DNA from 2 places in the Senegalia sp. (in: firmicutes) genome. Region 2 is predicted to be linked to the other one. Evidence: riboswitches for the same ligand, from Rfam matches in the RefSeq annotation. Region 2 holds a riboswitch; the other holds the start of a gene.
The links. Region 2 has a riboswitch for thiamine pyrophosphate ahead of thiM (hydroxyethylthiazole kinase). Riboswitches for the same ligand answer to the same signal wherever they lie in the genome.
Positions count from the first base shown of each region.

Region 1: another riboswitch for thiamine pyrophosphate. It lies ahead of ACTHUW_RS00180 (MTH1187 family thiamine-binding protein); the one in region 2 lies ahead of thiM (hydroxyethylthiazole kinase).

Region 1 is NZ_JBQCYD010000001.1:30,575-34,797, forward strand. It holds gene ACTHUW_RS00170 (ABC transporter substrate-binding protein) at 1-574, opposite strand, end outside; gene ACTHUW_RS00175 (ABC transporter permease) at 593-1,360, opposite strand; gene ACTHUW_RS00180 (MTH1187 family thiamine-binding protein) at 1,332-1,622, opposite strand; TPP riboswitch at 1,695-1,795, opposite strand; gene grxC (glutaredoxin 3) at 1,902-2,162, shown strand; gene ACTHUW_RS00190 (sugar O-acetyltransferase) at 2,184-2,735, opposite strand; gene murI (glutamate racemase) at 2,746-3,498, opposite strand; gene ACTHUW_RS00200 (phytoene desaturase family protein) at 3,595-4,223, opposite strand, start outside.
Region 2 is NZ_JBQCYD010000019.1:7,082-11,304, reverse strand. It holds gene ACTHUW_RS06780 (HAD family hydrolase) at 1-35, opposite strand, end outside; gene thiE (thiamine phosphate synthase) at 25-672, opposite strand; gene thiM (hydroxyethylthiazole kinase) at 659-1,483, opposite strand; TPP riboswitch at 1,555-1,666, opposite strand; gene ACTHUW_RS06765 (PspC domain-containing protein) at 1,788-2,195, shown strand; gene ACTHUW_RS06760 (LiaI-LiaF-like domain-containing protein) at 2,197-3,084, shown strand; gene ACTHUW_RS06755 (polysaccharide biosynthesis protein) at 3,264-4,223, shown strand, end outside.

The DNA.
Region 1 (4,223 bases), on a different contig from region 2:
AAATCCAAGTGAAATCTACATGATCCTTTACCGCAGTAAAAAAATCTAGACTACCTATATTCACCATTTCCACTTTAGAAAAATCAGATTCTTCCTTTTCCATAAGCCCCTTTATCATTGCTTCTTCCATAGGTGCACCCCAGCCACCATACTTTTTATCTTCAAAATCTTTTGGAGTTTCTATGTTTTTGTCTTTTGGCGATGCAAATCCAGAAGTATTGTTTTGTATTACAGCTGAAATAGCCTTTATAGGCAGAGGATTTTCTGAAGTTCTTGCATAAGTAACTTCTTCTTGATAACTAATTCCAAATTCCCCTTGTTCATTAGCTATTAAATTTGCAGCCCCACCTTCTGATGGTTGAATTATTTCAACATCCAAACCTTCTTCTTCATAATAGCCTTTATTCTTTGCTACATATAATCCTGTATGATTAGTATTTGGTACCCAATCTAAAATCACAGTTACTTTTTCTAACTCTTGATTCTTTTTATTGCTTGTCTCATCATTTGAACAAGCTACTATAATTGATGATACTAGTATTAATATTATAAATATAGAAATCACTTTTTTCATTTATTTTCACTCCATTTATTAATTTTTATTGACTTCTTCCCAAGGCATTAAATATTTTTGAAATAAATTAATAATTTTAAATAGTATCATGCTAAGAATAACTATTATTATTATAACTGCAAAAAACTTATCTAATGCAAATGAATGCCTTACTCTTATCATATATACTCCAAGCCCATCTTTTCCTCCTAGCCATTCTCCTATAACTGCTCCCATAATACTATATGTTGCAGCTATTCTAAGTCCAGAAAAAAAACTAACTAAGGATGCTGGAAACTTTACTTCTTTAAATATTTGAAATCTACTTGCTCCCATGGATTTTAACAAGTTTAGTAAATCCTTATCTACAGATTCAAGTCCATGAATTAAACTAACTAATATAGGGAAAAAACATACGAGAATTACTACCATTATTTTTGGCAGTTTTCCAAAACCAAACCATGCAGCAAATAGTGGTGCTAAAGCAATTATTGGTACAGTTTGAGATACTATTATTATTGGATAAATTGCTTCTTTTATTATTTTTATATTATCCATAATAATAGCTAAGATTATAGCAAGTATTATAGCTATTATAAACCCAAGTGCTGCTTCTTGAATTGTTGTAGATATATGTTTCCATATTTCTGGATGTATATTTGGAAACACCTTTATGATATCTGTAGGTGAAGGCAAAATATATTGCTTAACCACACCAATTTTAACTACTAATTCCCAAATAAATAATAAAAAGAAAAAGAAAACACTAGGTATTATCTTACTTTCTATATTTCCCCACCTTTTCATTCATTGTCACACCTTCTGCTTTATAATCTATTTTTACTACTGATAATACTCTAGAAGAACCTTCTCTTACACATATATTTTGAGCTTCTTTTACTATATCCATAAGATCATCAAATTCTCCTTCCATTGTAGTTCCCATAGGTCCTACTTGATATTTCACTCCTGAATTATCAATGTATTTTATAACTTCATCAACTACATCATATAATCTTTCATCCTCTACTCTTGGTAATACTTGAAGTTCTACATTTACTATTGGCACAAAACCATCTCCTTTAAATTGATTTATTAAATAAAATAAACCCCTCCATATATATGAAGGGGTAAATATCTAAGGTGCAAATATTATTCTCCCTTCGCTGGCATTATCCAGTGCAGGTCTAATGGGTCGAATTTTATTTCCTCTCAGCTAAATTAGCTCCCCAGATTTTTATTATATTTCAAATTAATTGTAATACATTAAATCTTAAATGTCAATTATATTAATTGAACTTATAATTATTGGGTAAATTAAATATATGAAAATTTAGGAGGTTTTTAAATGTCAAAAGATGTTAAAATCTACACTACTAGTACTTGTCCATTTTGCCTAAGGGCTAAAAGATTAATGGATAATAAAGGTGTAGAATATGAAGAAATAGAAATAAGCAATAATATGGAAAAATTAGAAGAGTTAAAGAAGGAAACCAATAGTAGTACTGTACCTCAAATTTTTGTAGATAATAAATTTATCGGTGGGTGTGATGAAATAGTAGCACTTCATAAAAAAGGTGAGTTTGATCAAGTTTTTGGTATAAAATAAAGGTGGCTATAATAGCCACCTTTATTTTATATCTTTTATTATTTTAGCTGGATTTCCTCCAACTACTTTATTAGCTTCCACACTCTTAGTTACAACACTACCACCAGCAATCACAACATTATCTCCAACTGTTACTCCAGGATATATAGTAGATCCTCCACCTATCCATACATTTTCACCTATTTTTATAGGGCGAGCAAACTCTAGCCCAGAATTTCTCTCTATAGGATCTGTTGGGTGAGTTGCAGTATATATTCCAACATTAGGTCCTATCATTACATTATCGCCAAATTCAACCTTACAGGAATCTAATATAACACAATTATGATTTACATAAAAATTCTTTCCTATGACAATATTATAGCCATAGTCACAAAAAAAATTAGGCTCAATATAAGAATCATTTTCTGTATCAAAAAGTCTTTTAAGAACTTCTTTTCTTTCATCTAATTGATAAGGTTTCATATCATTATATTTTTTACATAATATCTTTGCTCTCATTCGATCTTCAAATAATTCTTCATCTGTAGCATCATACATATCTCCAGCTATCATTTTTTCTTTTTCAGTCATGAGTACACCTCTATTTGTTTAATATATTTAAATACTTTTTAAGTTCTTCTTTATCCTCCCTACCAGAAATATAAAAAGTTATTTTACTTTCTTTTTGATCCTTTTTTTCTTTTATATTTAATATGTTTTTTAAATTTTTGATAGTACCATAGTTACCATCTATTATATCTATATCTTTTGGAAGTACTTCTTTAAAATATTCTTTATAATATGGAAAATGAGTACATCCAAGAACTACAGTTCCATATTCTTCTAAGTTAAACTTTTCAAATTGCTTTTTTAAATAGGGTAGTATTATATTTTTATCAAAAATAAAGCTTTCAGCATATTCTACTAATTTAGGTAGGGGCAATGGCTCTACTATATTCCAAGAATTTAATTTTGTCACTAGATCATTAAATTTTTTCTCTTGTAAAGTCAAGTTGGTTGCTGTAACTATAACTTTTCTATTATCTGAACTTTCTATTGCAGGCTTTAAGGCAGGTTCCATCCCTATTATTGGAAAATCATATCTCTCTCTTAAATCTTTTATGGCAATACTTGTAGCTGTATTACATGCTATTATAAGTGCATCAATATTTTTGTCATTTAAAAATTCTACAACTTTAAATATATATTTTTTCACATTTTCTTTTGGTTTTGTTCCATATGGAACATTAATTGTATCTGCATAATATATATATTCCATACCAGGTAACTGATTTAAAGCTTCCTTTAAGACAGTTATCCCTCCTACTCCTGAATCAAATATTCCAATCTTCATATTGTATCCTCCATAATGCTTTATTATAATATATTATAAAGTATTTCCATTATGAAGACAAATATAATTTAAATTTAAAATAAAAACATCAATGCTTTAAAGCATTGATGCCTTTTGTAACTTTTTAGGTTTATTTTTATTGTATTCTTCAAGTAAATCTGAAGTTATAATTCCTGATTCAAATATAGTTGGTAAACCACTACCAGGATGAGTACCTCCACCTACTAAATAACAGTTATCAAACTCCTCAAACTTATTATGTGGTCTAAAATATAACATTTGTTTTATATTGTGCCCTAAATTAAATACAGCACCTTCATGAACATTCATATCTTCTTCCCAATTCTTTGGTGTTATCATTCTTTGGGCTTCTATATGTTTTCTTAAATCAGGAAATCCGCCTTTTGTTTCTAATATATCTAATACCTTTTCTCTGAATTTATCTTTTTCACTATCCCAATCAATGTTAGATGTATTATTTGGTACAGGAACTAAAACATATATTGTAGATTTTCCTTGTGGAGCTACAGATTTGTCAGTTACTACTGCATTTTGAACATATATAGATGGATCTTCTGATAAGATTTTGCTATTTCCTATTTCATAAACATTATTTTTATAATCTTTTGAAAAAATTATATTATTATGTGATACATCATATACCTTGTCCACCCCTAAATAAAGCATATAGGTTGAACAAGAATAATCTTGTTTTTTAATTTTTT
Region 2 (4,223 bases):
CCATCTAAATCAAATATAGCTGCTTTATACTTCATAGGAAACCATCTTGGAAGATAAATTATATAGCTTTTTACTAGCATCATAAATGTTTTCTTTTGAAAATATTGCAGATATTACGCAAATGCCATCAACACCGCTGCCTTTTAGTTTCAGGACATTTTCTTCATTTATACCCCCTATTGCGACGACTGGTATAGAAACTGCATGACAAATATCTTTTAAAGTATCCATTGAAACGACCTTTGCCTCTTCTTTAGTACTAGTGCTTACTATAGCTCCAACGCCTATATAATCTGCTCCATTTTCTTCTGCTGCTTTTGCCTCTTTAACTGTAGATGCAGATACACCAAGAATTTTATCTTCCCCTATAAGATTTCTAACATTCCTAGCATTCATATCTTCTTGTCCTACATGAACCCCATCTGCATTACATTTAATGGCAACTTCTACATTGTCATTGATAACAAATGGTAGCTTATATCTATCAGTTATAACTTTTATTTCCTTTGCTTCTTTTAAAAAGTCTTCAAAAGGCAAATCTTTTTCTCTTAATTGTATAAATGTTGCGCCTGCTTTTAATGTATCTTCTACTTGGTCTACAAGAGAATTTTCTCCTAGCCATGTTCTATCTGTTACAACATATAAAAGCATAGACTTTTTATCTATTTTCAATATTAATTCCTCCTTTTAATTTTTCATAATTCATTTTACTTATTTCATCAATTAAAAGCATTCTATAGGTAGAAGTACCACCGTCTATTTCTTGTAATTTTTTAAAAGCTAATTCGCCAGCTAAACCCATATGAGCTACAGCTAAAGTACTTGCATCAAGAATAGTATTTTTGTTTGCGCCACAGTAGGTAGCCGCTACATTAGTAAGCATACAACCAGTGCCTGTGATTTTGGACATTAGAGGATTGCCATTATAAATAACTTTTGCTTTTTCATGACTTGCTACGATATCAATAGCTCCTGTTAAAGCAATAACTGATCCAGTTTTTTTGCTTAAATTTTTACAAAGTGTAACCATTGCTTGTAAGTTTTCTTCTTCTATCTTATCCTCTGCATTTGCATCTACACCGCTTGTAGTTCCACTTCCTTCATAGATAGCTTTTATCTCAGAAGCATTGCCTCTAATAACAGAAAAATGTATTTCTTCTAATAGTTTAAAAGTGGTTTCATTTCTAAAGGTGGACGCCCCTACAGCTACAGGATCTAATATGACTGGATTTCCAATTTCGTTAGCTTTTTTACCAGCTGCTATCATTGCCTTTATTACTCTTTCATTTAAAGTTCCTATATTGATAACTAATGAATCACAAATAGAATTTATTTCTTCTACTTCTTCGATTCCATCTGCCATAATAGGGGAACCCCCAGCAGCTAGTACAATGTTTGCACAGTCATTTACTGTTACATAATTGGTAATAGAGTGAACTAATGGTGTTTTTTCTCCCACATTTTCATAAACTTCTTTAAACATATTTATCTCCTCCATTAAAGTAATTTTTATATATAAAAAAAGCATGTTCTAGAAATATAGAACATGCTTAAAAAATTTATAAAAACATATTCCTACGCTGGCATTATCCAGATCAGGTTTAAGGGTTTTCATCGCTTTAGATTTGTTCTCAGCCTGCTTGCACAAGCACCCCTATAGATATTCAATTAATTAAAATTATAGCATTTCTTATAATGTTAGTCAATTAATATAGAAGTTTATGGGTATCCTTGTGATATAATAAATACAAATGATACATATAATTTAAGGAAGGGAGATGTTTAATTTGGATGGTAAACTTTATAAGTCTACTAGTGATAAAATAATAGATGGGGTATGTGGTGGGGTTGCTGATTATTTTGATATTGACTCATCTATTGTACGATTAATTTGGGCAGCTTCTGTTTTGTTTGCAGGAACTGGTATCTTTCTATATATTATAGCTGCTATAATATTGCCACGTGATGTGGAGTTAAATAGAAGTGAAAACAATCAATATATTGAAGGTGGGGTCACAGATAAGAAAGATCACAATAATGATAATAATAGTAGGAGTATTGGATTTATATTTATTGGTCTAGGAGTGTTTTTATTTCTTAGAAGATTTTTCAATATATTTGATTTAAGGTTCTTTTGGCCTTTTGTGCTTGTAGCTGTTGGTTTATTTTTAATATTTAAAGGAAAGAGGGATTGATATGAAAAAAAGAAATGTTATCTTTGGGATTGTATTAATAGCTCTTGGTCTAATTTGGCTTCTTTCTAATATGGATATACTAAATTTTGATTTATTTATTTTGATAGATTCTTTATTTGATTTGTGGCCATTAATTCTCATTGTAATTGGTATTAATATCATATTTAAAAATAAGATATTAAATACTGCACTTTGGATAATATTTATAATTATTGTAATTGCTTATGGATTTTTTATAAATGATACTAATGATGTAAAAAATGATTACAGTGAAGATTTACTTGTGGAAATGAGTGAGGGTATTATAAAGGGTGAACTAGATATAGATTTGGGTGCAGCAAAATATAATATAAATTCATATAATAGTCAAACAAGTTTGGCAAAGATATCTTCAAATAATAGATTCAATCATAATTATGAATCAGGAACCAGCAATAATAGTCAAAGAGTAAATGTTTCAAATGACATGTCTAATAATATCTTTAATAATAAAAGTAATTTAGATATTGATATTAATAACAAGCTTATATGGAATATAGATGTAGATAGTGGTGCTAGTTCTGGAAAGTTAAATTTAAAGAATGTGAAGGTACAAAAGATAGATTTGGATTTAGGTGCTGGAAAGATGGATATTGATTTTGGAGATTTACATTCTACAAGCTATGTAAATATAGAATCAGGTGCCTCATCTATAGTATTAAATGTGCCAACTGATGCTGGACTTAAGATAGAGATGGATGGAGCATTAAATTCTACTAATATAGATGATTTAGGTCTAATAGAATCTGAAGAGGATGTTTTAATTTCTAAAGATTATGTTAAAAAAGATACTAATTTTGATATAAAGGTAGATATGGGAGTAGGCAGTTTTAAAATTAATAGATATTAGGTTTTAAACACTCATAAGTATATGAGTGTTTAACTCTGTCGAAATATGTCTAAAAATATCGTACTTTGTATTATAAAAAATATGTATATATTTGTATAAATTGTTGTTTATAATGTATATTTATTATAAAATGAAGATATAGTTGGTAAAATTACTATAACTATGGAAGAAGGGGTCATGTGGAGAAGAAAAAAAGAATAATTATGTTGCTTGCAATAGATATTTTTCTCATAAGTACAGCATTCTTAGTTTCATTTTACTTAAGGTTTGATATGAATATACCTTGGAATATTATGCAGCTTTATATTGATAATATTTTTGCTATAACTTTGATTAAAATATTAGTATTTGCATACTTTGGCATATATAATAGCCTTTGGAGATATGCAAGCATTGATGAACTAATGCAAGTAATAGTTGCTGTAATACTTGCTAATGCAGGAATGATTAGTTATTTATATGTAATGAATATTCATTTTCCAAGAAGCATTTATTTATTAGTTGCTATTTTAGATATTATGTACATAGGTGGGGTTAGATTTAGCTATAGATTTTTAAGAAAGATGAAAAATGAAAAGCTATTTAATAGTGAAAAAAGAAAGCGCATCATGGTAATAGGTGCGGGGGATGCTGGTGCTATGGTTATAAAGGAATTTAAAAACCATACAGAACTTATGAGTAATCCTGTGGTATTAATTGATGATGATGTTTCAAAAGAAGGTAGAAAGATACATGGTGTACCTGTAAAGGGGCAGAGATACGATATAAAAGGACAGGCTATAAAAAACAATATTGATGAAATAGTAATAGCTATGCCTTCATCTACTAAGGCTGAGATTAAAGAAATAATAGAAGAATGTAAAACTACTAAATGTAAGGTGAAGACACTTCCTGGCATGTTTGAACTTATTGATGGTAAGGTAAGTGTCAAACAACTTCGTGAGGTTGAAATTTCTGATTTGTTAGGCCGAGATGAAGTTACCCTTGATTGCATGAAAATCAATGATTATATAAATGGTAAAAAAATACTTATAACTGGTGGGGGAGGATCCATTGGATCAGAACTATGTAGGCAAATTGCAAAATTTAAACCAAAAGAACTTATAATACTTGATATATATGAAAATAATGTATATGAT